Regions from separate parts of the Paenibacillus sp. B2(2019) genome, predicted to be linked through region 1. Evidence: riboswitches for the same ligand, from Rfam matches in the RefSeq annotation. Region 1 holds a riboswitch; each other region holds the start of a gene.
The links. Region 1 has a riboswitch for cyclic di-GMP ahead of PAENI_RS12695 (NPCBM/NEW2 domain-containing protein). Riboswitches for the same ligand answer to the same signal wherever they lie in the genome.

Region 1 (10,769 bases):
CCCCATGTAGCATGGTCAGATCCGTTGCCATTTCCGCCGTCTGTAACGACTAATTTCAGCTCTTTAGCTCCGTTAATATCCAATTCGATGAACTTCTGCGGATCTCTGGAGCCCATAACCCCACTATCGAATTTCTTCTCTCCATCGACAAACACTTCAAAGCTCACCAAACCGACCGTACCATACATTTGTCGATCTACACCCACATAGGAAGTGAAGTAGTCCGCGTTCTTATCGCTTAGATCGTATACAATCGTCGAGTTAGAGTGTGCTCCAATCCCTCTCTCATAGGACACTACTTGATTGCTCTCATCGGTTAATCTCAGCGTATTGGCACTAATAGATTTATCCTTCAAAGGCGCAGTATAGCTGTTCTGAGTAGAATTCCAGTCGTAATCCGTCAGATACGTAAAGTCCGTCATGTCTACAACGGCAATGGTTCTAGTCTTCGTGGTCGTATTTCCATCACTATCCGTTACTGTATAAGTAATCGGATACTTTCCAGCTCTGTTGAATTTAACTTGATCTTCACCCGTAACCTTTACTTGAGCCGTCAAGTCACCATCTTCTGAATCCATTGCTGAATAGTCCGCACTTACTGCTATGGCTTGCCCCACTTTGGTGGATACAGATTTAGCTATGGTAAGCTCCGGCGTACTGTTTAGAATCATAAACTTCGCATCAGCGAAATCACCGTGGTCTGAAGCATTTCCGTTGCCGGCATTATCTAGTACCAACTTTAATTCACTTACACCCTTCACAGGGATCCGAGCTAATTTAGCTTCCGTGCCAAATTTCATCAGTCCGCTATTATACACTTCTACCCCATCGGCGAAGATTTTGAAGATCACACTAGAATTATTTTGCTCTGGGATATTTCGGTCAACCCCTACATATGTTTCAAAATATTCGAAATTAGCACCCGCCAGATTATACACGATCTCGGAGTTAGCATGCGTTCCTAAACCCTTAGCGAACTCTTTGGTTACGCCATTTACGAGTAGCTTAATCGGATTGTTAGAACTTGCCTTATCCTTACGAACAACATTATAATCCGTTCTCGCCGACTGCCAAGCTGTATCACTCAAGTATTTACTAGCGCTATACACAACGATTGTTCTGGTCTGCACAGCTGTATTCCCATCCCGGTCTGTAACTGACAGTTCGACGTTGTAAGTGCCTGTTTTGCTTGAAGTGAAACCATTCGGACTTACCTCAACGGCTCCAATCAAGTTACCATCTTCCTTATCAACGGCTGTAACATCGGTCAAAACATCAAATTCACTGTTCAGCTTAATAAACGTTGTCTCTTCAGGCACTGTGATAGTAGGCTTGCTTGAAGTATTCGTAAACTTCGCATCCGCCCATACCGTATGATCTGAAGCATTGCCGTCTGTAGCATCTGTGGTAACCAGCTTCACTTCGCGCACGCCTGTCACAGGTATTTTGACAAATTCATGCTCTGTCCCTGACCGGAAAACATCGCTCCCGAATTTCTTCTCCCCATCCACATACACTTCAAAGGTTGCAGAGGATGGCTTTCCTTTCATCGCTTGATCGATCCCGATGTAGCTTTCAAAGAAGTCATAACCTTTACCCTCAATATCATAAACAACTTCAGAGTTCGCATGTACACCGATTCCCTTGGTATAGGTCGCAGCTAACCCTTGTCGAACAAGGGTGATGATTCCACCAGAAACGGCTTTGTCTTTCTTTAATTCACCCCAACCAACAACGACTGACTTGGCATTAAGATCCGAAAGATAAGCATAGTCACTCGTTACCGTAACCAGTGTAGTTTTGGTTTCTGTAACCCCTTCGTTCTTCACTTCATATACCACTTCGTAGTCGCCTTTTTGCGTTACATTAACGGTATTTGCTTTCAGGGTGACATTAGCAGTAATATCGTTTCCTTGATAGTTAGTCGCTTTTACATAGCTCATCGGATCAAAAGCTTGATTAAGCTTTAACGTGATTTGATCTTCAACAGATAACGCTGGCTTGAAGGCTTTAACCTGTACCGGCTTCAGTGGGCTCAGCTTCTTATCATAACCAACGATCTTGTACGTATAATTGATGCTGTTATCTACATTCGTGTCCACGAACTGGTCAGTCCCTGTAAACCCTACTAACTTATCGTCTCTATACACCTCATAACCTAAGAAATCTTTCTTAAGATCCTTATCCATACTGAAGCTTAATGTGTTCGATTTAGCAGTAGTGTTAGGCGTGATATTAACCTTTATCGCAACACTCTTATCTGCTATTCCTGTTCCCTCATAATGAACCACTGAATTGTTTAAATACCAGAGCTTTTTCGGTGCTGGGTATTTATCTAACTTCTCTTTCGTTTCAGGATTCACAGTGAAGCCATGTCTGGCAAAATAGCTACTTAAGTCTAACCCCAGCACTTCAGAGGAGAACTCCACCAAATACTGCTGCTTGGAATTGTCGCCGTTCGGAAGGGAGACCTTCCGCTCGCGGTACAGCTTGGTCAGTTCTGTCCAGTAACCCGGATGCGCCAATTCTAACTGCCAATAGGCACCGAGCTGTGCAAATAAGCCCTGCTGATTCATAACCACTTTATTTTCTTCGATTACATATTTATAAATATCACTTTCAAAAGGAATACGAGTATCCATCGAGTCCGCATAGACTGACATCAGCATAGACACCATATTATTGGTTACTTCACCATATTCTCGTTCACCCATCGCCAAGCGATGCCCTATTTCATGATTCAATCCCCAGCCTGGATAGACTTTGTTAAAATCACCTAACATCGTCCCTACGGTCCCAATTTGTATCCCTGTATGATCTCCCGCTGCATACATCGCACCATAAGGCTGCATCAATCGGATGTTCTCACGAATTAGCTTCGCATCATGAATCACACTACTGCCATCCAAGCCATAGAAGTCAAAGATCGTCTTCATCCAAGTATCATAGCCGGTGACGGTACCCAGCGGATCATTTCCTTGCGTAATAAACTTGTTATAAGCTTCTGTCGCAGTTCCTGTGAAAATAACATGATCGCTGACCATTTCCACCACATCGATGAGCTCGCGATCTTGAACATTCGGATGCGCTGCCTTATCTTCATCTAATTTTTGTTTATAGGTGGTTAAGAAGGCTTTAAATTGTTCAGGATCTGTAGTCTTGGTCATCATAGGGATCTTGGTAAGCCCCTCGAACCGGATCATAGGTGCTTTACCTTGTTCCTCTGCTGTATATGGATTGACGATATACACTGTACCGCCTTTAGTCACTTCATGTGCATAATAACTATTCGTAGCAAATTCAGGAACGGTTATAATGTTCTTACCTGGACGCAATTGCACACCTCTAGCCCAAACATTCCAAGCCGCCTCTTGTTGAGAAAAGACTAAAGAAGGTAGTTTATCGCTCGAAGCTGCGTCCACATAAACGTTGATTGTATCTCCAGGCATTGCAACGAGACCTGTAGGCTGGTTGTTCGTACCGAAACCAATTCTCAGGTTTTCCTGCGCATGCTTTTTCATATCTCCACGTTGTTCCGCCTCAATGATGGTGCCTTCGGTTTGAACTTCACCATTCACTAGCTTCTTAGCTAAATCCAAAGAATCTTTCAGGATTGGATAGAGCGGATGTACTTTTGCCGCTTCTTCTAATTCATTGATTGCTTCGACGCTATTATAAGCAGGAACAACCGCACTCATCGTGCCATCTGTGAAAATACCATTTACAGCTTCGCTTACTTTATCCTCTGTATAAAATCTAAATTCAGCCGCAAAAGGTCTGTTGATATTGGCCTTTGTGAACTTGAATTTCAATCTTTTAAACTTCGTAGGTTCGAATTTAAACTCCAGAAAGTCATTCGTACTAGTCGCGGTTCCGCTAGATACGAGCTGGAAGGTTTCTCCCTTACTTGTTTCTGATGCATAAATTTCAAAAGCCTCTGGGAAGCCTTTACGATTATCTCTAGCCAGAAAAGCCAATCTATCTAGTACTTTCGCTTGCGCTAATTCAAACACGACTTCATTCGTGAAGCTGTCATCATTGTTTTTGTTCGTTTCCCAGTGTGTATTCGGCTGGTCATCGAGCATGTATTCCGGTTTCGTACCTGGATAGCTCCCACCGTTCACCGTTACTTTTGATACGTTTGAGTTGGGCATTCTATAAGCTTCGCTATAGGCATTTTCGTATGCTGTACCATAGCCTTTTAGCTTCGAAACCTTAGCCGCTGTTGCCTCTATTTGATGATTCTCCAGAAGTACTTTTGCATTCTCTATATCTGCTTGAAACTGCGCGTACAGTGGATGTGTCTGCACTTCTTGTTCTAAAGCCGTTAATTTCTCCACCGTATTAAATGCTACGCTAACTTGACTCAAGGTATCATCTGTAAATAAATTTTTCATTTTAGCGGATACGGTATCTTCTTTGTAAAAAGAAAACTCAGCCGCACTCGCCCAATCTTGGTTAGCTTTTTTGAAGACAAATTTAAGTCTCTTGAAGGCTGTGGGTGCAAACTGAATCTCTACTACGTCACCTGCTCCGCCTTTATATTCTCCAGAGGATACTAGCGTAAAATCGCCTGCATCCGTTGTTGAACCATAAATATCAAATTCCTGAGCAAACCCCTTACCCTTTGCACTGGATTGTCTTGCAGCATATACGATTCTATTTAATTCAGTGGACTCATTGAAAACAAAGACAACCTCATTCGTAAACGTTGAACTATTCGGTTTGCCCGTTTCCCAATGCGTACTCATATCGCCATCCATAGCCTTAGCTATAGGTGAACCTGAGTAGTTACCACCGTTATTGGTAATGGATTTAATATTCGCAGGATTCATTCTAAAAACATCATTATAAGCGCCTAGGATAGCCTTGCCGTACAGATCAAACGGAATAACTGAAGCATTGCTTAATAGGTCAGCCTTGCTTTGTACTACAGTGTTCACTACACTTACCTTGCTTACATCACTTGCTAAAGCATAACCTGCCTCACTCGAAAAACTAGCTAACATGGCTGCCGATGTAGCGATCGCAATCATTTTTTTCATCTTTTCTACCCCCCAGATGTAATATGAATCTCTTCCGTGCCTAAAAATAGGCACAAAAAAAACTACCCCAAAAGAGTAGCTTGATTGCGTATAAAGTCGCACAAAAACTAAGACTTAATTTTCATTAAACTTTAACAAGCATAAACGCCTTCGGCGTCTTTATAAGGACGATAAGGGTTTAGGCAAGAAATATAAGACATTAAGTATAGGTGTATAACTTAACCTTTCTTATATTTTAACAAAAAGCGTAATACACTCTTTGGCAGCTGGCTGACAATAGTTATGATAACCTTAGTCCCTATAGCTTTGCGTCCCTACATTTCCATAGGTTTGCCTATGAAGTTTCGAATACATTACAAAGAGTAACATAACGCTACATCTGATCGCATGATTAATTGGTATGAAATCCGAATAGGTAATTGCAATTACTTTTTCTATCGTGATAGATATTCTTTATCGAGTATCCCGGAAGAGAGAGGACACTTTAGGACTGGAGGTCTACTTAACTCCCTGCACCAAACAAACGCCGGAACCAATTCCACACATCGCCCGTGATGGGAATTAATCCGAAGCCATGCTCGCCAACTGCGATTAGACCATATGCCCATTGGCCAATAGCTACTGCTCCCCCAGCAATTCGTCCTATGGCTACCGCCCCAAATGCCGTATCACCTATGGCAACAGCTCCCAACGCTTTTTCGGCTATCGCGATCGCTCCTACAGCCACTCCTGCAATGGCAATCGCCCCAACTGCGAAGCCAAGCCAGCTAATTGCTATCGCTCCAAGGGCTAACCACATTCCTAGTGATATTGCACCCACGGATAGAACCCCTACGCTTATCGCACCTATGGAAATCAAGCCTACAGCTACATCTCCAATAGCAATTAATCCAACAGCTGTCTTCACTTGTGGCTTGCTTCCGTGACCATACCCCTGACCTGAGTATCGACCCAAATTGCTGCGAATACTTACCACCGGAAATGATGGAGACGGCCATTGATAATCAATTTCTCGTCCACCTAACCCTCTAGAATCCGCCCAGCGTGTGATGTACTTATGCCATTTCATATCCATCCCGTCCCCCTTCTCAATTACCTTAATTATACAACCCCGGGGGTTGGCTGTACTCAGACTCTGACCTGAAATTCATCTCATCCTCTAGACGGAGTTATACTCATTAGGATCACTGTTTGGGAATAGGATCAGGCTTTCCAAATAAATATCCCTGAAACAACTGATAACCACTCTGCTTAAGCCATTCAAAGTCCTCTCTAAACTCCACACCTTCTGCTAAAGGAACGGATTGGATTTCTAAAGCTTTTTCTAAAAATTGTTTAGATATTTTCTGTTTGTTCAGATCGCTGGACACACCCTGAACATATTTCATATCCAGTTTCATGTAATGGGGTTTAAGCTCCAACAACATCTCGATCGTGCTGAAGCCCTCGCCAACATCATCTAAAGCGTATTCAAATCCCCGATCCTTGTAATATGTCAAAATAGCTTTCAAATGAGCGAGATCATCCACTTTCTCCGTCTCAACAACTTCAAAGACAAAAAGAGAGGGATCGACGCCTAATTGATTGGCCAGTTCAACGGTTGATCTTAAGCAGAACTCTGGCGCGTAGATCGACGTTGGGATAAAATTAATAAACGTTTTTTTATTTAAGGGTGCAGCATATTTTACAGCAGTCATTCTACATAACCGGTCTAAAGCATATAAACGCCCACGATTCCGTGCCGCCGCAAAAATCTCATTAGGATAGATAAGGGACCCATCTTCTTTTTTAAATCTGGATAGGAGCTCGTATGCAAAAATCTCTTCCCGTACGTTCACAATCGGTTGGAAGTGACAAGTAACTAAGCCCTTAGTTATAACCTCATCAATCCACTCCATATCAAGTACAGTGGGTAATTCGGATAGAGGTCTCCATGTTTGGTCATCTATACGGAATTCAAACTGCTCCGACTCCATATGGTCATTACAGAAATCTAGAAAATCCCGCACCCCAGCCTCCTTAATCGTAATCACATTTTCTTCTACCTTATGTATCGTATTACTTCTACTCAAGTGATGAATAACCTCAGGTAAAATCCTTAGATTAAGCTCACCATGAGCCTTGATTTCAAAATTCAACTCTCTTACTACACAATGATTACATGCCACATTCATAACCCCTTTAATAATCAATTCTCTGAAAAAGATCCCGGAACTGCTCTTCTCAATCGAAATCCGTATACTCTAGTAAATACGTCGGGTCTAACACGGTGATCTGCTGATGTTGAATATCAATAATCTTTTGCTCTTGCAGATCTTTAAGCACAAGGGTAGCCGTCTCCCTTAACGTTCCGATCATATCCGCGAACTGCTGATGGGTCAATCGAAGATCAATCCTCTGTTTGCCTTGCTCCTCTACTCCGAATCTTTGGTATAGTCTTCTTAGTGTAAATATCGCACGCGCTCTCGCATCATGAAATTTCATTTCATGTAATAACCGATTCGATAAAAATAAACGGTCCATTTGCAGCAGCATCAATTGTTCCTTAATCAACGGGTAATCGGCAAGCATCTGCTCAAAAGGCTCACGTTTAATCTCAAATAATACTGTATCATTCATAGCCACCGCAGACAGCACTCTTATATTGGAGGGATGGATCACTTCCAGATCGCCAAAGAAATCGCCTTTCCCAAAAAGATCTACGGTATGCTCTTTCCCTTTCGTGGTAGCGTACACCCTTATAATCCCCGAATAGATAATGTAGGCATGATCCCCCGGATCTGATTCTGCAAACACCAGGGTCCCCTTAGAATATGCCTTATAAGTGAATAATCCTGAGACCGCCTCGATCTTCTCCGAGGGTAAACCCTGAAAAAAGCGAATGCCAGTCCAAAAAGAAGCTTCCATCTCATTATTCCTTTCTAACACATTCCATAGTTTTGTATGCCAACATACTGATAATAAATCATCACCCTGTTATATTCTATCGTAACGTTGTCACATAGGCTCGATGCCAATACGAATTAAAAAGGAGATCCATTGATGAGATATAATTTTGACGGAAAAGGGCTTACCGAAACGCCAGAAGTCGTGTTTGAGAGCAATCCTCTACTAGAACTGAGCATGTACAACAACCATCTTAAAGAAATCCCCGACAAGCTCTTCCTTCATGACGAATTAGAGGTACTTAATTATGCGGGTAATGAAATCGAACAGTTATCCGAGAACATCGGTCGCTTAGTTCACCTAAGAATGTTGGATTTAGGCCATAATCGACTAAAGGTGTTGCCGGAGAAAATTGGCGAACTACAGGGGTTAGATTCTTTTCTATACCTAAGCAATAATCAGTTCGAACAGCTGCCGGAGCAGCTTTGTAATCTCCAGAAACTCAAGTATCTGAACGTAACAGATAATCATCTCAAGCAATTGCCTACCCGTATAGGCGAAATGAGCAGTCTAATTGAATTGCGGCTTTATTATAATCAGCTAGAACGTCTACCTGATTCGATCACACAAATAAAAGGGTTAAGAGAGATTCATCTTTACGGTAATCAACTGGTCGTATTGCCAGAGCATTTGGGTGCTTTAGAAGAACTGCGGATACTCGATATGAGTGATAATCGAATCACTGAACTTCCCTCATCCATCGGTAAACTAAGCAAGTTAAGAAGACTTAACTTTCGAAAAAATAAACTGAATAAGCTGCCTGAGGAAATAGGTCAATTATGCAGCCTTGTTGAGCTTGATTTAAGAGATAATAACCTGCAAGAAATCCCGAGCTCCCTTCTACAACTAGAACGATTAGAGAAACTGGATCTCAGATGGAATCACAGTTTGAGAAGAACAGACATTTTAGAGCAATTAGAGCAAAGAGGATGTATCGTTTATAAATAACAAAAAAGCCCCCTGTTAAAGAAGCTTTTCATTCAAATCTATGCTATGCGTGACGCGGTTTCTCCCCTTTTCTTTAGAGGCATAGAGCGCTTGATCAGCTTTTTGCAGAAGGGTGGTTTCTGAATCAGCTGGAATAAATGTTGCTATACCAATACTCACCGTAATCCGGCCCATTTCCCAAGTTGAATACGCGATAGATTGCCGTAAATTCTCAGCTATAGTCTTTGACTCCGAGATGTCTGTATTAGGTAAAAGAAGTATGAATTCCTCACCGCCATATCTAACCGCCATATCCTCTTTACGAGATTGCAGTTTCAAGATACTCGCCATTTTCTCCAGTACATAGTCACCTGTCTGATGCCCATAGGTGTCGTTCACTTTTTTAAAATGATCAATATCTATAATACACAGCGAAAATGCTGCTTGAACTTGGCCATACCCTGCAATCTGCTCTTCCAGCTTCTCTTGAAGAAACCTTCTATTCTTCAGCCCAGTCAGCTTATCTGTATTAGATAATTCTACTAAAACGGCATTTATCTCCAGCAATTCAGCTTGCTTTTGCTCGATTTCCAGGTGAATTTGTTTGAGCTTTGCCAGCGCCTGATCTTTTTCCCAATAAGCCTCTTCTATTTGCTTCTTCGCAGATCGTAACTCTAGCTCATAATCAATACGTTTGCCCATCTGTACTAAAATACAATCAATGACCTCTACACCTTCACACTCAAGGCGTCTGCCATTTAACAAGTAAGGGACGGCTTGTCCCTTGCTGTCCTTCAAATTGATAAATAGCTCTTCTACGTGTCCATTCAGATTGATAAAAGGATAGAAGTATGAATGAAAAATAAGCTTGTTTGCCGTAGACATGATAGATTCAAAATGCTTATGCACCAAATCAACCTGCTTATACCCCATACGGTCCAAAAATGTCTGATTTACATCCTTGATTATTCCTTCATGGGTAATAGAAACATAGCCACAAGGCGCATATCTTAATCGGTCATCCATGATCTAAATATCCTTTCAACACAGCATAATCTCATCTAGCTTACGTAAGATATTCATTAATTAAAGTGATGGTCTCCTCAGGATGGCTTATATGCGGGTAATGCCCTTTAGCCTCCATTAACCGAAAGATGCTATTATTCAAGTGTTTATGTAGATATTCTCCAGCCGCTAAAGGTACGATACTGTCATCCGAGCATTGTAGAATAAGTGTAGGGATTGTAGCCTTAGGTAGATCTTCCCGATGATCTGAAAAGAACGTAACTTCTGCAAATTCTCTTGCAATAACAGGATCTGCCGAGATAAAGCTGCGCTCCAGCTCTTTCGTTAACATCGGGTCAGGGTTGTTCATAGCAAGAGGTGCCATAAAGCTAGCCCAGCCAGCAAAATTCATCTCCATCATCTCCAGAAGCTCAGTAATATCGCTCTTCTCGAAGCCTCCGAAATAAGTATCCCCCTCATTTAAATAACATGAAGAAGGACCAATCATAATCATTTTATCAAAATAATCCGGCCGCTCAATCGAAGCAAGCATCCCGATCATAGAACTAATCGAATGACCTATAAAAATAATATCTTTGAGTTCCAACGTTTCGATGACATCCAATACATCCTGTACATAGCCGTGGAGCGTATGATATTTATCTGTTGTATATGCACTTAAATCTGAGTTACCTGAACCTACATAATCAAATAGAACGATTCGATATTTCTTCTCAAAAGAAGGCGTGATAAACTGCCACATGCTCTGGTCACACCCAAATCCATGTGCAAAAAGGATGGTTCTTTCTCCTTCTCCAATCACTTTTACATGATTCCGCGCCTTAA
Region 2 (10,769 bases), on a different contig from region 1:
TTGAAATCTGTCGAATGATGACTCATTCGTTCTCCAGATGCTGAAGAATGACAGTCAGCTTCGCAGGATTTCTCAGTTTGTTCTTGCTTACTAGTAGACATAAGAATCAGCCTCCTTGCCAATAATATAATATACCCCCGTAGGGTATGTCAAGAGGCGTTCTTTATTTCCTATCCCCCAAATCCCATTTTTTCAAGCATAAACGCCTTCGGTGTCCTTATAAGGACGGTAAGCGTTTAAGAGAGAAATATAAGACATATAGTATTGTGTGAAACTTATACTTCTTATATTTGAAAAAAACTATTGCTACCCTATTCAAATTTGAATATAATAAATTTTGCTTCTAACCTATGAACATTTTTTGAACGGATTTATCACTATTAGAAAAAGGAGCCTGCGAAGCATGCATACTAAAGAAAGTAATCTTAAACTCGTAGTTATCGGCCTGCTGCTCGGTATTCTGATGTCCGCGATGGACAATACCATTGTAGCTTCAGCTATGGGAACCATTGTTTCCGACCTTGGCGGTCTGGACAAAATCGTATGGGTCACTTCGGCCTATATGGTCATGGTAATGGCTGGGACCCCTATCTTCGGCAAGCTCTCGGATATGTATGGACGTAAACGTTTCTTCATGTTCGGACTGATTGTATTCCTGATTGGCTCAGCACTGTGCGGTACTGCAACCAGTATTACACAACTAAGTATTTACCGGGCAATTCAAGGAATCGGCGGCGGTGCACTAATGCCTATCGCCTTCACCATCGTTTTCGACATTTACCCTCCTGAAAAAAGAGGAAAGCTGACCGGCCTTTTCGGTGCGGTCTTCGGAATCTCCAGTGTACTCGGACCCTTATTGGGTGCATATATTACCGACTATGTAGGCTGGCAATGGGTATTCTACATTAACCTGCCGCTCGGAATTATTGCACTTTTTCTGATCGCAACTTCTTACAAAGAATCGATCTCTCACGCTAAACAGCGCATCGACTGGGGCGGAGCCTTCACTCTCGTCGGCGCCATTATCTGCCTAATGTTTGCGCTAGAACTGGGAGGCAATCAATACGCTTGGGATTCCAGTGTCATTCTCGGCTTATTCGCCGGCTTCGCTGTACTCTTGCTGGCATTCATCCTCATTGAGAGAGTGGCGGCTGAACCTGTTATCTCGTTCGCGATGTTCAGTAAACGGTTGTTTGCAACAAGCAGTGTGACAGCCTTGTTCTATGGCTCTGCCTTTATCGTAGCCACCATCTACATTCCTATCTTTGTACAGGGCGTATTTGGCGGCTCCGCTACGAACTCTGGACTGATCCTCATGCCGATGATGATCGGTACGGTCGTGGGCAGTCAGACCGGTGGGCTACTTACAACCAAAACCAGTTTCCGCAACATTATGATCCTATCCGCAGTCTGTTTTGTAGCAGGTGTCTACAGTCTAAGCACTTTATCACCAGATACCTCCCGTCTCATGCTTAATGTATTCATGGCCTTAACTGGATTCGGCGTGGGCTTCTCCTTCTCCGTGCTAAGCATGGCAGCTATCCATAATTTCGATATGCGCCAACGCGGTTCGGCAACTTCAACAAGTACCTTTATGCGCTCGCTTGGGATGACGCTGGGGATTACGATCTTCGGTATTATTCAGCGTAACAACTTCACTAGCAGCATTAGCGAAGCTTTTGGCGGAAGTGAGCAGTCAGCAGCCTTCGGCGATCCACGGGCAGCCCTGACACCTGAAGCAAGAGCCAAGATTCCACCTGAAATTTTAGAGAAAATATCTAGTGCACTTTCCTCTTCTATCGCACATACCTTTATGTGGGCCTTGATTCCTGCCGTCCTTGGTTTAGTCTTTGTACTGCTTATGCCAAAAGACCGCCTCACTATTCCGAGCAAAACTGCTCAGGCGTCCGAGGGTAAAAGGTAACGATTATGTCGATGAAATTGTCCATTCTCGGTCTACTGCTGGAACGGAATATGCATCCCTATGAAATTACACTAGTTATGAAAGAACGCTCCATGGACCGGATTACAAAGCTCCAGCTTGGGTCTCTCTACTACGCTGTCGATAAACTTGCACAAGATGGCTATATCGAAGCTTTAGAGGTGATTAGCAGCAGTGATCGCCCAGACAAAACCATTTACGGTATTACTGAGCAAGGTAAAAATTTATTTGAGCAGTTAATTCTACAGCAAATTAAAAAGAACGAGCCCTTCTATCATCCGATGTATATGGCTCTAGCCATGTCCCGTCATGTTGATCAAAACAAGGTGGAGAAGCTGCTCGAAGAACGTATTCGGGAAACCGAACATCAGGTGAATCTGGCTTATCAGGTATATGAAGAACATATTCCTATTGTTCCTCGCTCCGCCCTTCATCTCATGTACGGCACCTATGAACACACCCTTATTGAACTAAAATGGCTGCAACGTCTCTATGATGATGTTGTAGCACGCAAGTTGAATGACATTGGAACACCACTCAATACAGAGTAGAGGCCTTAGGACCTCTACTCTTTTTTTCTTTTCCAGAGACAATAAATACCATACTGTAATCTACAGCGTGTACAATATGTACGTGTACGCAATCATTTTTTCCTAGGAGGAATCACATTGTTGAGAACGCTGCCTTTAAACAAGCGTGGTATACCTGCCAGCCGTATTGCTCTAGGTTGTATGGGATTTGGTGGGGGCTGGGATCATGAACCGATTACCGCCGAGAATGTTAAGCAAGGACATGCAGCCGTGGACGCTGCACTATCAATTGGAATCAATATGTTTGATCATGCAGATATTTATACCCGTGGCAAAGCCGAGAAGGTATTCGGTCAGATCTTTAAAGAACGCCCAGGGCTCCGCGAAGAAATCATTATTCAATCGAAGTGCGGTATTAAGCTAATGGAGCCTGGAGACAGCTCTAATGTGTTTGATTTCTCAAGCCAGCATATTCTAAGCAGTGTAGATGGAATATTGTCGCGACTAGGAACGGAATATATTGATATTCTGCTTCTCCATCGGCCTGACCCCTTAATGGATCCGGAGGAAGTAGCTTCTGCTTTGCATCAATTAAAGGCAACAGGTAAAGTTCGTCATTTCGGCGTCTCCAATATGAGCGCAGCGCAGATCAAAATGCTGCAAGCCTATTGCGAGGAACCTTTTATCGTAAACCAGCTACACATGAGCCTAGCCAAGCTCAGCTGGGTCGATGCTGGAATCAGTGTAAACCGTGAACCTTGGAAGGATATTACCTTTCCCGAAGGAACCCTTGAACATTGTCGAATGGAGAACATTCAGCTTCAAGCTTGGGGCCCACTCGCACAAGGCTTATTTAGCGGACGTTCATTAGAGGATCAACCAGAGAATATCGTCCAGACAGCTGCCATGGTTAAACAACTTGCAGATGAAAAAGGAACAACACCCGAAGCCATAGTGCTATCCTGGCTAATGACACATCCGGCAGCTATTCAGCCTGTGATTGGGACTGTGAATCCGCAGCGCATCGCTGCCTGCGCCGATGCAGACAAGCTGGAGCTTACTCGTAAAGAATGGTATGACCTATATGTTAGTTCACGTGGTACTCGTCTTCCCTAACTGAGCCCATAATTAAACTCGCAAGAATTCTTAATAGCCTAATCGTGCCTCTCGCATGATTAGGCTATTTTTAATACATTCCCCTCCTATGTATCGTTCTTTATTGCGAATAAAAATAGATATCAAGCGATAAACAGAGATAAATAGAGATAAATTAACATTTTTGTTCTTTATAGAGCACAAACGAGACTTATTGACAGTTTTCTTTTCAATTTATTCCATGTATTATTCATTACAGAAGTTGTTCTTAATAAAGAACAATAATAACGAACTAAAGAAACTCAAGACATTGAGGGGAGGTATTCCTCTGAGACCCAGATCAGCAAAAAGAAGACCTAAACGAAAGAAACAAATCGGATTACGTGTTCTGCAATCAGGAATGGCTGTCTCCGTCTTGTTTCTGACTACCTCGCAGCAAGTGGGTAGTACCTATGGTGGTTTTGGAGCTACTACGCAAACCACTAGCACAATTAGCTTTTGCGAAGTATTTCCAAACTCGATCAAGGGGCTTCTAACAGAACTCAAAGATCATATCGAAAGAGCTACTGCTTTAAAAGGATCGCTGCAAAGCTATACCCCTTCAGGCAGTCTCTCAGACGTTTCGGGAATAGAAGGCATGACGCTGGATGAGCTTGATGTCGCAGCGCAAGAGATTTCCACACAAATCTCCGCGCTTCAATCTCAAATCGATGGCGTGAATGAGCAAATGGCCACCAACAGCCAAATTTGGAACGAAATCAATGGAGAGCTGAACGCAGCAGCAGCCGTCCTATTCCAGATTGGAGGATATATGACCTCTCTAGATTCAAACTGTCTAGAAATCAAGGATGAACAATTCTTCAGAGAGCTGCAAAGCAGCCTGAATCAAAGCGGTGTAATCTCTGAATCCCTGAATGCTTCCTTAAAGGGAGTCATCCAATATCTAAACTCCATACACGACATCGGGCTTCCATTTGCTTCGGTAGTGACCAGTGATGTATATGGACAACCCGAGTTACGCAACGAGGCGTTTCAGCAGCCGTTACCTTTCCTGATTCCTTTTAGTCAGCCGGCCGGCAATATCTCTAGCGAACTTACCTCCACTTATGAAAATCTCAATACTGAAATGAATGGTCTTAAAGAATCGGCTACTTCAGGAATCAGCAATCTTCAGAGTCAGCTCCAATTGATCAGTCAAACCCGTGAACAACAGTTGGAAGCACTTGAGAAAGCCCGACTAGAGGCGCTGGAACAAACGAAGAAAGAAGAAGAACGTTTGGCACTGGAGAAAAAAGAAAAGCAAGAAGCTGAGGAGAAAGCAAAAACGGAAGTGACTCCACCGAAAGGTGAAGCTACTCCAGAGAACATAAATAAAGAACAGCCTGAAGCCCCAGCCACTAACCCGGTCGTTCCGGAAATTGGTGAAGAGCTAACGATTCCAAAAGATGTACCACAGCAAGCGGTTCCTCAGGAGGCGCCAAAAGCGGAAGATACAACCACTTCCCCACCGGCAGCAACACCAGCTCCTACGGCCCCTCAACAAGACAAAGGTGGAGAATAATATGCGGATTAAAAAAATGATCAACAATACATTATCGAGCATCATGCTTGTGATATTCATTCTGCTGGTGGTAGCCGTAGTTTTATCAAAGGCCTCCGGCGGTGAACCTGCCTTCTTCGGATACCAGATCAAATCGGTACTCTCAGGTTCGATGGAACCAGGGATTCAAACCGGATCGATTGTCGCTTTAAAACCCGGAGGAGATATGAATCGCTTCAAAAAAGGCGATGTTATCACCTTTAGAAATGAAGAAAACCTGCTCATTACTCACCGTGTTGTAGAAGCAACAATGAACAACGCTACTGGTGAAGCCATGTATCGCACGAAAGGCGATAACAATGATGCGCCTGATATGAACCCTACCAGTTCCACGAATGTTGTAGCTGAGTATACCGGGGTCACCGTACCTTACGTAGGTTACGCTATGAATTTCGCAGTTTCCAAAGCTGGAAGTGTCATGCTCATGATCGTACCAGGCTTGATGCTTCTGCTCTATGCTCTGTATTCGTCATGGAAGGCTGTAGCTGCACTCGAAAAGAAAAATGCGGCTATACTGCCCGCCTCTCCACCCCCAACTGAAATACAGTAATTCGTTGATTGTCCGCTTCCGCTTACGAACCGGAAGTTACAATATATAACTTTTATAAAAAACCACAAAAACCGAGGAGGAATTTTAATTATGGGTATCAAAAAAACATTGGGTCTTGGCGTAGCATCAGCAGCACTGGGTTTATCATTGATTGGTGGAGGAACCTTCGCTTACTTTAGTGACACTGCACAAAGCACTGCTACATTTGCTGCAGGTACACTCGATTTGAACTCCGACCCTTCAGTTATCGTAAATATTCCAAACCTAAAACCAGGTGATACTGTAACCAAATCCTTCAAATTGAAAAACGATGGTTCGCTCGATATCGGATCTATTATTCTGAACACTTCCACTCAAATTACGGATGCTAAAGGTGATAACTACCTGGATTTAGCCCAATTCATTAAGGTCAAATTCCTTAGAAATAACGATAAAGGAACCGTCGTTTCTCCAGAAGATGTAGTCTATCAAACTACGCTGGCTGATTTAAAATCTCAACATCCGGATCTCGTAAAAAATACTGGTTGGGATCAACTCTTCACCGAAGCATCTGGTATTAAAGCCGGCACCAATGACAGCTTCTCCGTCCAATTCGAATTTGTGGAAAATAACCAAGATCAAAATATTTTCCAAGGCGATAGCATAACCCTGACATGGGATTTCGTAGCTAAACAAGGTGCTAAAAAAGATTACTAAGATTAATAGAATAATTTAATATAATACTCGAAGAGCAGCAGATCCTGATTCCGGAAAGCGGATAAGTAGATGCTGCTCTTCTCTTTACAATAAACTTTGTCGAATTTATTGATATTTGTTATACTAATAACAAAAATTACGGAGGGGCGTCAGCATAGTGCCACAAAATATGGGCCAACGTATCCAGCGTCTCCGCCTAGAAAAGGGATTGTCCCTATCTGAGCTTGCGGACAGAGCGGATGTTGCTAAGTCGTATCTTAGCAATGTGGAGAGAAACATCCAATCCAATCCTTCAATCCAGTTTATCGAAAAGATCGCCGATGCGCTTCAGGTATCCATCCACGCTTTGCTCTATGGAGAACCTAATGATGCTGAGGAGTCACCTTTAGATTCGGAATGGTTCCGATTGGTGCAGGAAGCTATGGCCTCAGGCATAAGCAAACGCGAATTCAAAGAGTTTCTGGACTACCAGAAATGGCGCCTTGATCAGAAGGATTAATATTCCACCTGACCTGATAAGATCCTCTTCTACTCATACTATTAAACATAAGCGCCTTCGCCCTCCTAACATGGACCGCGAAGGCGTTTGAATTTTAGGAGAATCAATTATCATATGCGTTGTGAAACTTATATTTTGCTTTACACCGAAAAAGGGCACAGCGAGTTATCGCTGTGCCCTTTTTCAAAATATAACGCACTAAATGTATTACTGCACGGCTTGCACAGTCTTCTCATGAAAGAATCGACGAATTTCATCTGCCTTTATGCCAGCCTTCTTAGCTGCTAATAATAAATGTACCCACTCAACGTCTAGATCAATGACCTGCTGTTCTCTGTTGCTTCCCTGGTTGGACTTGTCCAAAAAATCTCCTCCTAAGATTTTACGTCCCCAGGCAATCCGGCTGTCATAGTATTTCTACCTTAGACCCGCGACTTTGTGCCCCTGCCTTTCGGCAGGTTTACCTTTTACTGGACCCTTTACACGAAAGGATCTACTTTGAAATATATGAAAATCGCTAACTGCAATAACATTATACTATACTAAAGTGGAAAAGTGTGTCGATTTCTGATTAGTTTTTCCATTAAAAAACAAAAAATAGAAGCGATTTTGTGCGATATCTTGTCCTATTAACACGATACTCGTCCCATTCATAAAATTAATTAAGCCAATATAATGATACTTCCTTCCCTATTAGTTAAAAATAAGGATATTAGAATCATTTTAGTGGGCCTTAGGAATGGGTAATGAGAAGAAACAGCGTTCTTTTCATTAGAACAAGCTAACCCATACCATTTTGCGAACGTATTGGACGAAAGAATGAATTGATTACACGTGTGGAAAGTAGCACAATAAGATGAGAAATGAAACCGCAATCATCACAGCTCCAGTAAGCGTTGACACAAAATGTCACGTATGGAGTTCATCCGTTAAGGAGGATGTATTCATGGCAGCCAAAGAGCCCTATAACGAATCCATTTGGAGTAAGTATTACGGACCCAATTTAGGCTACATTCAAGAAAGATATGAACAGTTTGTGAAAGATCCTTCCACCGTAGAGAATAATTATCGCGAGCTTTTTACAAATTCGGGTCCCCCACCCCTAACACCGGATAGCGAACCGGCTCCACAGCCTCGCATTTCGGGAGACACCGAATGGCTTAGAAAGGCAGTAAGAGCTTCCAAGCTAATCGCTAATATTCGTATATATGGCCATATGGCCGCTGATATTGATCCGCTTGAGCGCGATCACAATCCCATGGCTAAATATCTTGAACTCGAAACCTATGAGCTGACTCGTGAGGATCTGCTCGCACTACCTGCCACGCTCATTTGGGAGAATGCGCCGAATGATGTGCATACCGGATGGGATGCAGTTCAGCGTATGCGTCAGGCTTACACCAAGACAATCGCCTATGAATTCGGGCATGTGCATGAAGAACAAGAACTGAAATGGTTGAACAGACAGGCAGAATCCACAAGCTCACCAGCGCCTTTAAATAATGCAGAACGTAAAGAGCTGCTAAACCGCCTGATCCAAGTAGAGCAATTCGAAACCTTCCTTCACAAAACCTTTGTGGGTCAGAAGCGTTTCAGCTTGGAAGGCAATGACGCTCTCGTACCGATGCTGGATGAAATCGTACGCGCTGCTGCGCATGACGGCGCAGAGCATATTCTGATGGGCATGGCGCATCGTGGTCGCCTCAACGTTCTTGCACATATTTTGGGCAAACCTTATGACATTATATTTTCAGAGTTTCATCATTCTCCGAACAAGGAGCTTTTCCCTTCCGAAGGCTCTACAGGCATTAACTATGGCTGGACGGGTGATGTGAAATACCATCTGGGTGCAGATCGCGCTGTCCGTGAAGGAGAAACCGTACGCACAAGAATAACACTAGCGAATAACCCAAGTCACTTGGAATTCGTCAATCCTGTCGTGGAAGGCTTTACTCGTGCTGCTCAAGAAGATCGGAGCACAGCCGGATTGCCGAAGATTGATACCAGTAAAGCTATGGCGGTACTGATGCATGGCGATGCTGCTTTTCCAGGTGAAGGGATTGTTGCAGAAACACTAAATATTGGCAAACTTCAAGGTTATCAGAATGGCGGGACGATCCATATCATTGTTAATAACCGGATCGGCTTTACGACAGAAAGCGAAGACTCCCGTTCAACGCATTATGCGAGTGACATCGCCAAAGGATATGAAATTCCAATTATCCATGTCAATGCTGATGATCCTGAGGCCTGTATATCAGCAGTTCGTTTAGCTAGTGCATATCGCAATCAATTCAAAAAGGATTTCGTTATTGATCTCATCGGCTATCGTCGTCATGGACATAACGAAATGGATGATCCTGAAACTACACAACCTATCGTGTACGGTAAGGTACGCAATCATCCAACCGTTTACAAGGTGTATGCGGAGCGGCTACAGCGTGAAAAAATTCTTACAGCTGAAGATGTACAAAAGATGCACGTTGAAACAGAAGGCGTATTGCAACGTGCGTACGATAGTATGAAGGAAGGCAATCACAAGAAAAAAGAACCAAAGGCCTTCATTCCTCTTCATACAGATCGCTCAGCGGCAGGCACTACAGCCGTACCGATCTCCAGTCTGCAAGAGATTAATCGTGAGCTACTGAGCGTACCTGATGGATTCCAAGTCTATCCGAAACTGGAGCGAATTCTGCAGCGTCGCAAGGACGCGCTGAATGAGGGTGAAAAGGTCGACTGGGCACTCGCTGAGTCCCTCGCCTTCGCAACCATCCTGAAGGATGGAACGCCAATTCGACTTAGCGGTCAGGATGCACAGCGCGGCACCTTCGCACACCGCCATCTGGTGCTGCACGACAGCAAGACAGGAGAATTATTCTCTCCGCTTCATCAGCTAAGTAATTCTCGCGCTTCCTTTGGCGTATATAACAGTCCGCTATCTGAAGCTTCTGTGCTAGGCTTTGAGTATGGTTATAATGTGTTCGCACCAGAAACCTTCGTCATCTGGGAAGCACAATATGGCGACTTCGCCAATGCAGGTCAGGTTATATTTGATCAGTTCATTGCCGCTGGACGTGCGAAATGGACGCAGCGCAGCAATCTCGTCGTCATGTTACCGCATGGCTACGAGGGACAGGGACCCGAGCATTCCAGTGGTAGATTGGAACGCTTCCTACAGTTATCCGCGGAAGAGAACTGGACCGTTGCTAACTTGACCACTGCTTCTCAATATTTCCATGTCTTGCGACGCCAAGCTGCTTTATGTGGACAGGAAGACGCTAAACCACTGGTGATTATGACGCCGAAGAGTCTCATTCGTAATCCGCGCAGCACATCTGCCGGAACTGAGCTCGCCTCCGGACAATTCCAGCCTGTGTTAGCAGAGCCCCTACTAGGTCAGAAGCCAGGTGAGGTCAAACGTCTAGTAGTCTGCAGCGGTAAAGTAGCTATCGACATCCAAACAGAGCTAGAAGCTGCTTCAGACAAAGATTGGTCATGGCTACATGTACTGCGCCTTGAGCAACTCTATCCGTTCCCAGAACATGAACTGAGTGCTCACTTAAGCTCCTTCACATCCCTTCAAGAAATTGTCTGGGTGCAAGAAGAGCCGAAGAATATGGGCGGATGGAGTTATACCGAACCTCGGTTACGGGCCATCGCACCGCAAAACACTAGCGTGAGATATATCGGACGTCCTGAACGTTCCAGTCCTGCGAGTGGTTATGCAGATGTTCATAGCTTTGAACAGCGTAGAATTGTTTCAGAGGCCCTAAAAGCAAATTCACAAGTACAAACAGCTGTACCGTCCTCTTAAGAGGACGGTATCACAATAGCGTAAACCATTATATGTTTGGGGA
Region 3 (10,769 bases), on a different contig from region 1:
ACCGGGGCTTATGGATCAATCGGTTGCCTATTCTATCTACCGGATCGGTGATTTTATGGGCAGATGGCTGGATCGTGGCGAATATCTAGTGCGCCTTTACAACCGCAAAGCGTATGGAATTCGAAACAGCTTGGTTCACGAGATGCCCGAGGTCTCTGAAGAGCGAACCATACGTTTGACAGGAACCCTCTGGCATTATGGTTACCGCAGTATTAACGATCATGTGGCACGTTTCAATAAGTATACTGACTTGGAAGCTGAAAGTGCGTATGCCAAGGGCAAACGATTTCGGGTCAGTCATCTGCTGTTAAGACCACCAGCCCGTTTCCTGCAAAAGTATTTCTTACACGGGTTGTTCAAGAAGGGAATGTCAGGTTTCGGTGTATCCGTATTCTGGGTCATGTATGAATTCATGGTCGGCTTCAAGCATTACGAATTAATTAGATCGGGAAAGCTGACTCAGCACAATGCGAAGACGAGTCAGACCGAGAAGGAGAATAAAGGAGAGAGAAGCTATGCCGTACAGTGACGGATTGAACATTATGACGACAGGCCTTAGCTGGCCGTCGCTACAGCCGGGTGGGCTTAACACGTATTTCAAATCCGTTTGCGAGCAACTCTCCTCACGTAATCGGGTGCATGCGCTGATTTGCAGTCAAGAGACGCCTGCTACCCCTGAGGAATTGATTATTCACAATGCCGGAGATCCAAAAGATGGGATCTGGAAACGTAAGGATGCTTTCCAGCGTAAGGCGGCCGATCTGATGGGAGAGGGCAGTGGCCGTATAGATATTTTATACACTCACTTTGCTCCTTATGGTATTGGTCCAGCCCTGGAAGCAAAGAAACGTGGGATTCCTGTAGTGATGACTTTTCATGGCCCATGGAATGAAGAAATGAAAATCGAAGGTCAAGGCATTAAGCACCGGTTCAAAACAACCATCGCCAAATCCATTGAACATAGAGCCTATAAACTAGCGGATAAGTTCATCGTGCTTAGTGAGACGTTCCGGGATATTCTCCATAAGCTGCACGGAGTGCCTCTCCACAAAATTATAGTGATTCCAGGAGCAGCTAATGTGGAACGTTTTATTCCCGCTACGAATCGATTGGCGATTCGCCGAAGCTTAAATTTACCTGAGGGAGCAACAACCGTGCTGACTGTCCGACGGTTGGTCAACCGGATGGGATTACTACAGCTGCTTGAAGCCTGGAAGCAAGTTGCGGAGCGTTTCCCGAATGCAATTCTGCTGATTGGTGGTAAAGGGCCGTTGCGGGGAGAACTGGAAGAAAAGATCGCCGACTATGGCTTAAGCAATAAGGTAAGACTGCTAGGCTACATTCCCGATCATGAGCTAGCCTCTTATTATCAGGCAGCGGATATGTTCGTGGTTCCCTCACAGGCATTGGAGGGCTTTGGTTTAATTACCGTTGAAGCTTTATCTTCAGGATTGCCAGTGATGGCTACACCGATTGGCGGCAATAAGGAAATTTTGCAAGGCTTCCGGCCGGAGTTGCTATTTAAGAGTTCAAGTAGCGACCACATGGCCGAAGGCATGATCCATATGCTCAGCAATCGAAAACTGCTTCCGAGCCGGGATGAATGTAGAGAACATGTACTGGAGAGATATACCTGGGAGCATGTTACGGATCAAGTAGAATCCGTGTTCCTACAAGCCTTAGGAGAGGAGGTGACCACGTAATGCTTAGAGTGGCTTATATAGATCACACTGCTAAATGGAGTGGTGGAGAAGTTGCCCTGTTTAACATCCTTACCCATATTGGAGAACAGATCGATCCACTGGTAATCCTGGCTGAGGATGGTGCCCTGGCTGAACGGTTACGTGAAAAAGGGATGGATGTCCGTATTATTCCGCTGGATGAGAGCATCAGAAGTCGTGGTAGAAATGCAGTCAACTTGGGAGCACCTGCTGCAGCCTTCAAGCTGTTGGCTTATGGCCGCAAGCTTGCGCCGCTTTTAAAAGCGGAGAAGGTAGATTGCGTGCACACCAATTCCCTGAAATCTGCATTATACGGAGCCATCGCTGCAAAAATAGCGGGCGTTCCATTGATCTGGCACATCCGGGATCATATTGGAGCTCCTTATTTAAAGCCAATCGTTGCCAAAGGAATTCGTTTGCTGTCGCGTCTGCTCCCAAATGGAGTCATCGCAAATTCACATTCTACGCTGAATGCTTTGGAGTTGCCGCGTTCGAAAAAAACGCTGGTCGTATACTCCGCTTTCGCTAAAGCGATTGGTAATGGGATCGGCATGCGGGACCAGAAGGATTTTAACGTACTGCTAGTTGGTCGATTGGCGCATTGGAAAGGTCAGCATATTGTGCTGGAAGCCGCAAAAAGCTTTAAGAACGAACCTCGTGTGAAATTCTGGCTGGCCGGAGACGCTCTGTTTGGAGAAGAGGCTTATAAGCAGGAATTGCTGCAAAAGATAAACAACGACGAGCTTACTAATGTAAGCATGCTAGGGCATGTGGATGATATTCAAGGCCTTATGAATACTGCTGATTTACTGATTCACACTTCGGTAACTCCTGAGCCTTTTGGCCAAGTTATCGTTGAAGGAATGGCAGCGGGATTGCCGGTGATCGCCTCCAATGAAGGCGGGCCGGTAGAAATTGTAGTTCAAGGTGAGACAGGGCTACTGATAGAGCCTGGTGACGCGGCGATACTGGCAGACTCCATTAAATGGATGCTGGATCACCCAGAGGAAAGACGGCGGATGGCGGACAATGGGATGAAACGAGTGAAAGAGCATTTTGTTATCGAGAATACGGTCAAGGACATCGTTGACTACTATAAAGGTTTGTTGGCGGGCACCTGACAGATGATATGACGCGGTAATTCTGAAGATGATGCTCCATAAAACTTTGAGGATGATTCACATGAAAATTGCGATAGCGCATGATTACTTAATCCAAATGGGCGGCGCGGAAAGAGTGGTGGAAGTCTTTCATCACATGTATCCCGAGGCTCCAATCTATACAACGGTTTTTAACGGAAGCCGCCTTACTGACAATCTCAAAGATGCGGATATCCGTGCCTCCTGGCTGCAAAAGATTCCGGGGGTAAAGACCAATTTTAAAGGGGTGCTGCCACTTTATCCAATGGCCATCCGTGATTTGGACTTTCGCGGTTTCGATATCGTCCTGAGTTCCAGCAGTGCTTTTATGAAAAGTATTCAAGTTCCTAAACATACGTTTCATCTTTGTTACTGCCATACGCCTATGCGCTTCGCATGGGATTATGACACCTATATGGAACGTCAGTCGAATTCCGGGCTGTTCAAGAAAATGCTTAAGGTATACATGCAGCAGCTCAAAACGTGGGACCAGCGAACTTCCAAAAATGTGAATCAGTTCGTAGCCAATTCATCAGTAGTGAAGACGAGGATTCAGAATTATTATCACCGGGATGCAGATGTCATATTTCCACCGATTAATACAGCCCGGTTTACAAGCTCTTCAACCATTGGTGACTATTATTTAATTGTCTCCCGGCTTGTTTCCTACAAGCGGATTGATCTGGCAGTAGAGGCTTTTAACCGTAACGGACTTAAGCTTTATATCGTAGGGGATGGACCAGATCGCAAGCGTCTCGAAGGCATGGCTAAGGATAATGTATCGTTTCTGGGCCGGCTAGAAGATGAGCAAGTGACTGGAATGATGGCACAGTGTAGAGCGTTCATTTTTCCAGGAGAAGAGGACTTTGGAATTACACCGCTGGAAGCGAACGCTGCAGGAAGACCGGTAATTGCTTATCAAGCAGGTGGGGCACTAGATACTATTATTCCTTATGTAAATGGTGTGTTCTTTCAGCATCAAGAAGTGGAGGATCTACTTAAGGCTATTTATGAGGTAGAGTCCTACGCTTGGGATATCGATCAAATCATGGAGCATGCACGTAAATTCGATGAGCAGGCGTTTATGGTTAAGTTCAAGCAGTATGTTGAGCAGGCCTACGTCAATTTTCTAAAAGGAGGATGATTGTATGAAGCTGACAGTAATCGGTACTGGGTATGTGGGTCTTGTCTCTGGCGTGTGCTTTGCACTGGGCGGACATCATGTCATCTGTGTGGATAAGGACGAGGAAAAGATTAAGAAGCTGAAACAGATGGAATCGCCCATCTATGAGCCGGGAATCGAGGAACTGATTGAACTGAATCTTCGTGAGGAACGGTTATCTTTTTCTGCAGATCTTCAAGAGTCGGTGCGCCGTTCAGATATTATCATTCTTGCTGTAGGTACGCCATCATTGCCTAACGGTGAAGCTGACTTAACCTACATTGAGGGTGCAGCCGCTGAAATCGCTAAAGCGATGGAAGGGCACAAGATTATAATGACTAAATCTACAGTTCCCGTAGGGACAAATGAGAAAATCTCCAAAATGCTCTCTAAGTTTACCCATCATTCTTTTGATATCGTGTCTGCTCCCGAGTTTTTACGTGAAGGGTCAGCGATTCGCGATACCCTCCATCCCGACAGAATTGTCATTGGTCTTGATAATCCAGAGCTGGAACCAACCATGCGTGAGCTTCATAAGGGTTTCACAGAAAATGTATTTGTAACAGATATACGCAGTGCTGAAATGATCAAATATGCTTCGAATGCATTTTTGGCCACGAAGATTTCCTTTATTAATGAGATCGCCAATATTTGTGAAAAAGTGGGAGCTGATGTAACCGAGGTAGCACAAGGAATGGGTATGGACCAAAGAATCGGGTCATCCTTCCTGCAGGCTGGTATCGGTTATGGAGGCTCCTGTTTCCCGAAAGACACTAATGCGCTCATTCAAATTGCGGGTAACGTCGATTACGAATTCAAATTATTGAAATCTGTAGTCGAAGTGAACAAGGGACAACGGTTTATGATCATCTCCAAGCTCCATGAATCACTTGGCAGCCTGCGCGGTGCGACGATTGGGATATGGGGGCTTGCTTTCAAGCCTAATACTGATGATGTCCGCGAAGCTCCAGCCAGAGAGATTGTTGAGGCACTGGTGGCTGAAGGGGCAACAGTCAAACTATATGATCCAATTGCAGCTACAAATTTCAGGCAGCAATACGATCATCCGCAGCTTCGCTGGTGCAATCTGCCAGAGGAAGCGGCTGAGGGCAGCGACGCCGTATGCCTCCTGACTGATTGGAGCCTACTCAAGGAGATTGATCTGCATCAGTTGGCGAAAAGCATGCGTAATGGGGTATTGATCGATGGACGCAACGTGTATTCCAAGGAGCAAATCGAGGGTACCGGCCTCGTTTATCATTCTGTCGGCCGCCCGCAGATGGGTGGATTGAGTGGTTATTCTGCTAGTGTGGCTGGAGCGGTTTAATCTAAGTTATATGGATTGAACTTGTGATTTTTCTATTTAGGGATGAGACGTGACTCCATAGAATGTTTGGACTTCCGGCCGCTGTTGTCTGCAGATTTCCTGATTTTAACCGCTAATAGCGGTAGAAATCCGCAGACAAAGGCGGACGCTATCGCTCCTCCAGTTCCAAAATTCTCCTCCGCCACTTCGTTCCCTTATCTTAAGTTTCTAAGCAATTTATATAGTTAGTGTACTCTGATTGTTTATCGCAGTAGCAGTAGCACTTATAGTTGTCATCGTCTTTGTCTCCGTGGTGGCAACTAGCCTTGCTCTTGCCGTTGTTCTTGCAGTTGCTGCTGCTGCCTCCCCCGGAGCAGAAGCAAATCTTTAGAAAAACGTGCTTGCTTCCGGCTGGTACAGCCCGGTACGCACGGATCAAGTATTAAGAAGAAGTTGGTTAGGTAAAGAACGGAAAGGGAATTTGGAACTGTAGAAACGGAGTGTTCGCCTTTATCCTCGGATTTCTACCGCTGGCGGCGGTTCAAATCAGGAAATCTGAGGATAACAGCGATCGGAAGTCCAAAATCCCTTGGAGTGGTTCATACCTAATAAATTTTTTTAAAAATGCATCCGCTCGAACTAAGGCTAAGCGGAAGCTATACGTTTTGATAACAATTCAATTATGCTCATTTCCATATATTAAGGAGGGTTCATTCTATGAAAATGGTACTTCTATCAGGCGGTTCAGGTAAACGGTTATGGCCGTTGTCCAACGACTCACGTTCAAAGCAATTTCTAAAGGTACTTGAAAGCCCTCAAGGTGAACCAGAATCCATGGTACAACGTGTCTGGAGACAGCTGGAGGAAGCAGGGATGGCAGAATCATCTTATCTGGCCACCGGCCGCGGCCAAGTAGAAATGATACAAAGCCAACTGGGAAGTCATGTGCCGATTATCGTTGAACCGGAGCGTCGGGATACTTTTCCGGCTATCGCCTTAACAGCTACCTATCTTTATTCAGTGGCAGGTGTTTCTCCAGCGGAAACGGTAGCAATATTGCCTGTTGATCCTTATGTAGAAGCATCCTTTTTCGATACCATAGCTATGCTTGAGGGGACCATGCTGGAAAGTGGAGCAAATTTGGCACTAATGGGTGTTGTTCCTGAACATGCCTCAGAGAAATACGGATATATTATTCCTACCACCGAAGAGGCGGGGGGAAATGGTTTTATGAAGGTGAGTCACTTTCAAGAGAAACCAGAACGTATACAAGCAGAACAGCTCATCGAGCAAAATGCATTGTGGAATTGTGGAGTGTTTGCCTTCCGCTTAGGGTACTTGTTAGATATTTTGCAGCGTAAAGGGTTGCCTTTAGGATATGAAGAATTGCAGAAGCAGTATAAGCTATTGTCTTCCATCAGCTTTGATTATGAAGTGGTGGAGAAAGAAGAACATATTGTAGTACAGCCGTATGATGGATTCTGGAAGGATCTTGGAACGTGGAATACGCTGACAGAGGAAATGAGCAGCAAGCATGTAGGAAAAGGTTTTGTAACGGCGGATTCTGAGGGGACTTGCTTGATTAATGAGCTGGATATTCCGATCACGGTAATTGGTGCGAAGGATCTGATCATTGCGGCTAGCCCGGATGGGATTCTAGTTACCCATAAAGCTGAGAGCCCACGGATTAAAGAAGTGCTGAAGACCTTTGAACAAAGACCGATGTACGAGGAACGCCGCTGGGGCCATTACAAAGTTATTGATTATGTGAAATATGATGAAGGCAATGAAGTGCTGACCAAACGGATTTTTATATCCGAGGGGAATAATATCAGCTATCAATTACATCGCAAGCGTAGTGAAATTTGGACAATCGTCAGCGGCGAAGCAAGTATTGTGCTGAATGAGAAAAAACATAATGTGAAGGCTGGGGACGTGGTACGTATACCGGAAGGAACGAAGCACGCGATCCTTGCTTTGACGGATGTCGAGTTTATAGAGGTACAGACGGGTTCTGAATTAGTAGAAGAAGATAACATTCGTATTACTTTAGACTGGAATGATATAGAACTACAACAATTCATTTCATAGGTCTAACCTATCTATATAACCAATCCAAAATTTCTTGAAACAGGTAAATTGACTCAATTATCAAAAAAAGTCATAAAAACACTAAATATATCATTAATTGTCGTCGATACTTACGGTAAGAGAGATTATTTCTCTTAAATTGAAAAGGCAAACCTATCGAAAGGTAGGGACGCAAAGCTATAGGGCCTTCGAAAGAGTGGCAGCCTGGCTACCGAAAGGGAGATTATTTTGAAAGCTTACCGTACGTATCGATTATTTGGCGCATTTCTGTCACTCGTCTTGTTTCTGACTGCACTTCCGCTTACTGTTGGAATTTCGCCGTCTGTTGTCATAGCTGCTTCAAATTCTGGAACGCCAGTTACCCCAGGAGCCTCACCTGAAGCCGTAAAGCTGCTTAACTATTTTTACTCGATCTCAGGAAAAGGTATTATTGCTGGTCAACATGACTATTTAGAAAGTCCAGATGAAATTAACAATATGCTGAAGGGGACCAGCGGACAATATGCCGCTCTTCACGGTTATGAACTGGGCGCGATCAGCGGTCAGTCAGAAGGAACGATGGCCTGGCAGCGTCAAAATGTGGTGAACAGCGCCATCAACTGGAATAAAGCGGGCGGGATCGTAGCTATGACTTTTCATGCTAACCTGCCGGGCACCTCTTATGACTGGGATAATGTGAAAAAAACACTTAGTCAGAATGAGTTCGATAGTTACGTTACACCGGGTACCAAGCAATATAACAATCTGATCGCTGAACTTGATAAGGTGGCAGTCTCTTTAAAAAGCTTGCGCGATGCCAATGTTCCGGTGCTTTGGAGACCCTATCATGAAATGAACGGGAACTGGTTCTGGTGGGGGAAGAAAAATAACTTTTCTAAACTTTGGAATATTATGTATGACCGTTTTGTTAACGTTCATAAATTAAATAATTTGTTATGGGTATGGAGTCCAAATGCTCCCAATGTTTGGTCAGATCCTTATGCGCTAACTTATCCAGGTGCTGATAAAGTAGATATTCTGGCAGCAGATATATACGAAAATGATTACCAGCAAAAATACTATGACAGCTTGTTGAGTCTAGCCGCAGGCAAACCGATTGCGATCGGGGAGAATGGTGAAATGCCTAATCTGGAGAAGCTTCAGCAATCACAAAGTAAATGGACGTATATGATGAGCTGGGGAAAAATGCTTTACGAGAATAACAGTGCAGATACAATTAAAACATTTATGAATAGCAACTATACCCTGACCAGAGATAAATTAAATACTGGTCTGGCACCGACACCTAGCGCTGCACCAGCGCCGGCACCTCCCGAAGAAGAGGGTGAGGCAGCCATTCCTCTTGCGAAGGGGCTTTCAGGAGAATATTACAACAACATACAGCTATCGGGAGCAGCAGCTCTTACTAGAACTGATGCAATTATCGATTTCAATTGGCGGCAAGGATCGCCGGATGCCGCCCTCGGGGTTGATCGTTTCTCCATACGTTGGAGCGGTAAAATTAAGCCATTATATGATGAGCAATATACATTTTACACTACCTCAGATGATGGCATCCGTGTCTGGGTGAATGGGCAATCCGTGATTGATAGTTGGACTAAGCAAAGTGGTACTGAGCGTAAGGGGAATATAACGCTGAAGGCTGGTCAGCTATACGATATCAAGGTGGAGTATTACGAAAATGAAGGCGATGCGAGAGTCCGCTTGATGTGGGAAAGTGCTAGTCAAGCTAAAGAGACAGTTCCAGCAAGTGCACTTTATCTTCCGGATGTCTCCTGATTGATGAAAATTAAAGGTCGATCCTTAGTGGCTCTGCGTTATTGCAGAGCTACTAAGCTATAGTCCTCATTAGGTCAGAAGACGATTGTCCGATAACAGGTATGTTTATTTAGCACCTGTGGAGGCAGTACAGCTACCGAAAGGAGGATTTATTTGCGTAAATATTATAAGCAAAGCAGATTGTTGTTTACTATATTACCGGTGTTTATTATTTTTTCCTTGCTGCCTTGGGGAGAGGTTAAGAGTCTTCCGAAGGCTATGAGTGTTTCTTCCTCTCTTCCTCCGGCTATACCAAGCAATCCATCAGCTTCTGAAGAAGCCAAGCAACTGCTGAGTAATTTGGTGAATCTACGTGGCAAAGGAATCCTGTCTGGCCAGCATGATTATCTAGAAAGTCCAGATGAACTGGTTCATAAGCTGAAGAATACATCGGGACAAAATGCCGTTCTACATGGTTATGAATTGGGGGCAATTAATAATCAACCCGAAGGGACGATCGCAGAACAGCGACAAGCTGTTATAGACAGTGCAATGGAGTGGTATCAAGAGGGTGGCATTGTAGCCATGACATTCCATCAGAGTTTGCCGGGGACTTCTCCGGAATGGTCCAATGTAAACAGAAATCTCAGTCAAGAGAAGTTTAATGCTTATGTTACGCCTGGGACGGCTCAGTATAAGAGTCTAATCTCTGATCTAGACGAGATCGCTGGCTATTTGGGACAGCTGCGTGATGCCGGAGTTCCAGTCTTATGGCGACCTTACCATGAAATGAATGGCGGTTGGTTTTGGTGGGGGAAAAAGGACAATTTTTCAGCGCTTTGGAATATTGTCTATGATCGTTTTGTAAACACACACAAGCTGAATAATCTACTGTGGGTGTGGAATCCGAATGCGCCGAATGAATGGGCAGATCCTTATGCTGCATATTATCCCGGTGCGGATAAACTCGATGTTCTGGCTGCGGATATCTACAATAACGATTATAAGCAGTCCTACTATGAGGATCTGCTCGCACTGGCCGAAGGTAAACCTATCGGAATCGGGGAGAGCGGACAGCTGCCGAACCCGGATGTATTAACTGAGAAACAAAATAAATGGGTCTATATGATGACCTGGGGAAAATTACTGACAGAAAATAATACGCTACAGTCAATTAAAAGCTTTATGAATGACTCGTTTATAGTATCGAGAGAGGATTACGTTCTCACAACAGGAGGCCCTTCGATAGCACCGGTAATCCCGGTAACTCCAACGGGTTTAACTGGAGAATACTATAACAATACTGATTTAGAGGGAGAAGCGGTACTTATCCGCGATGATCGTAAGATTGATTTTAATTGGCATGGCGGGTCACCTGCACAGGAGATAGATGAAGATCATTTTTCTGTTCGCTGGAAAGGGAAGCTCAAACCCAAATTCAGTGAAAAATATACGATTTCGGCATCCTCTGATGATGGAGTCCGTGTCTGGATTGACGGAAAGCTGATCATCGATAATTGGAAAAATCAAAGTGCAACCCTTCATAAAGGAAGTATCCCGCTCACAGCCGGAACACTTTATGATATCCAAAT

Region 2: another riboswitch for cyclic di-GMP. It lies ahead of PAENI_RS18335 (anti-repressor SinI family protein); the one in region 1 lies ahead of PAENI_RS12695 (NPCBM/NEW2 domain-containing protein).
Region 3: another riboswitch for cyclic di-GMP. It lies ahead of PAENI_RS19885 (glycosyl hydrolase); the one in region 1 lies ahead of PAENI_RS12695 (NPCBM/NEW2 domain-containing protein).

What each region holds. Positions count from the first base shown of each region.
Region 1 is NZ_VTZR01000013.1:435,684-446,452, forward strand. It holds gene PAENI_RS12695 (NPCBM/NEW2 domain-containing protein) at 1-5,045, opposite strand, end outside; cyclic di-GMP riboswitch class I at 5,304-5,390, opposite strand; gene PAENI_RS12700 (hypothetical protein) at 5,548-6,114, opposite strand; gene PAENI_RS12705 (EAL domain-containing protein) at 6,230-7,219, opposite strand; gene PAENI_RS12710 (Crp/Fnr family transcriptional regulator) at 7,269-7,952, opposite strand; gene PAENI_RS12715 (leucine-rich repeat domain-containing protein) at 8,088-8,939, shown strand; gene PAENI_RS12720 (sensor domain-containing diguanylate cyclase) at 8,955-9,944, opposite strand; gene PAENI_RS12725 (alpha/beta fold hydrolase) at 9,985-10,769, opposite strand, start outside.
Region 2 is NZ_VTZR01000020.1:123,566-134,334, forward strand. It holds gene PAENI_RS18295 (metal-sensitive transcriptional regulator) at 1-26, opposite strand, end outside; gene PAENI_RS18300 (MDR family MFS transporter) at 404-1,924, shown strand; gene PAENI_RS18305 (PadR family transcriptional regulator) at 1,930-2,493, shown strand; gene PAENI_RS18310 (aldo/keto reductase) at 2,611-3,588, shown strand; gene PAENI_RS18315 (hypothetical protein) at 3,809-5,128, shown strand; gene sipW (signal peptidase I SipW) at 5,130-5,717, shown strand; gene PAENI_RS18325 (TasA family protein) at 5,808-6,413, shown strand; gene PAENI_RS18330 (helix-turn-helix domain-containing protein) at 6,583-6,912, shown strand; gene PAENI_RS18335 (anti-repressor SinI family protein) at 7,120-7,275, opposite strand; cyclic di-GMP riboswitch class I at 7,303-7,387, opposite strand; gene PAENI_RS18340 (2-oxoglutarate dehydrogenase E1 component) at 7,859-10,726, shown strand.
Region 3 is NZ_VTZR01000021.1:153,170-163,938, forward strand. It holds gene PAENI_RS19850 (glycosyltransferase family 2 protein) at 1-529, shown strand, start outside; gene PAENI_RS19855 (glycosyltransferase family 4 protein) at 516-1,703, shown strand; gene PAENI_RS19860 (glycosyltransferase family 4 protein) at 1,703-2,842, shown strand; gene PAENI_RS19865 (glycosyltransferase) at 2,904-4,004, shown strand; gene PAENI_RS19870 (UDP-glucose dehydrogenase family protein) at 4,009-5,349, shown strand; gene PAENI_RS19880 (sugar phosphate nucleotidyltransferase) at 6,046-7,419, shown strand; cyclic di-GMP riboswitch class I at 7,556-7,635, shown strand; gene PAENI_RS19885 (glycosyl hydrolase) at 7,648-9,198, shown strand; gene PAENI_RS19890 (glycosyl hydrolase) at 9,352-10,769, shown strand, end outside.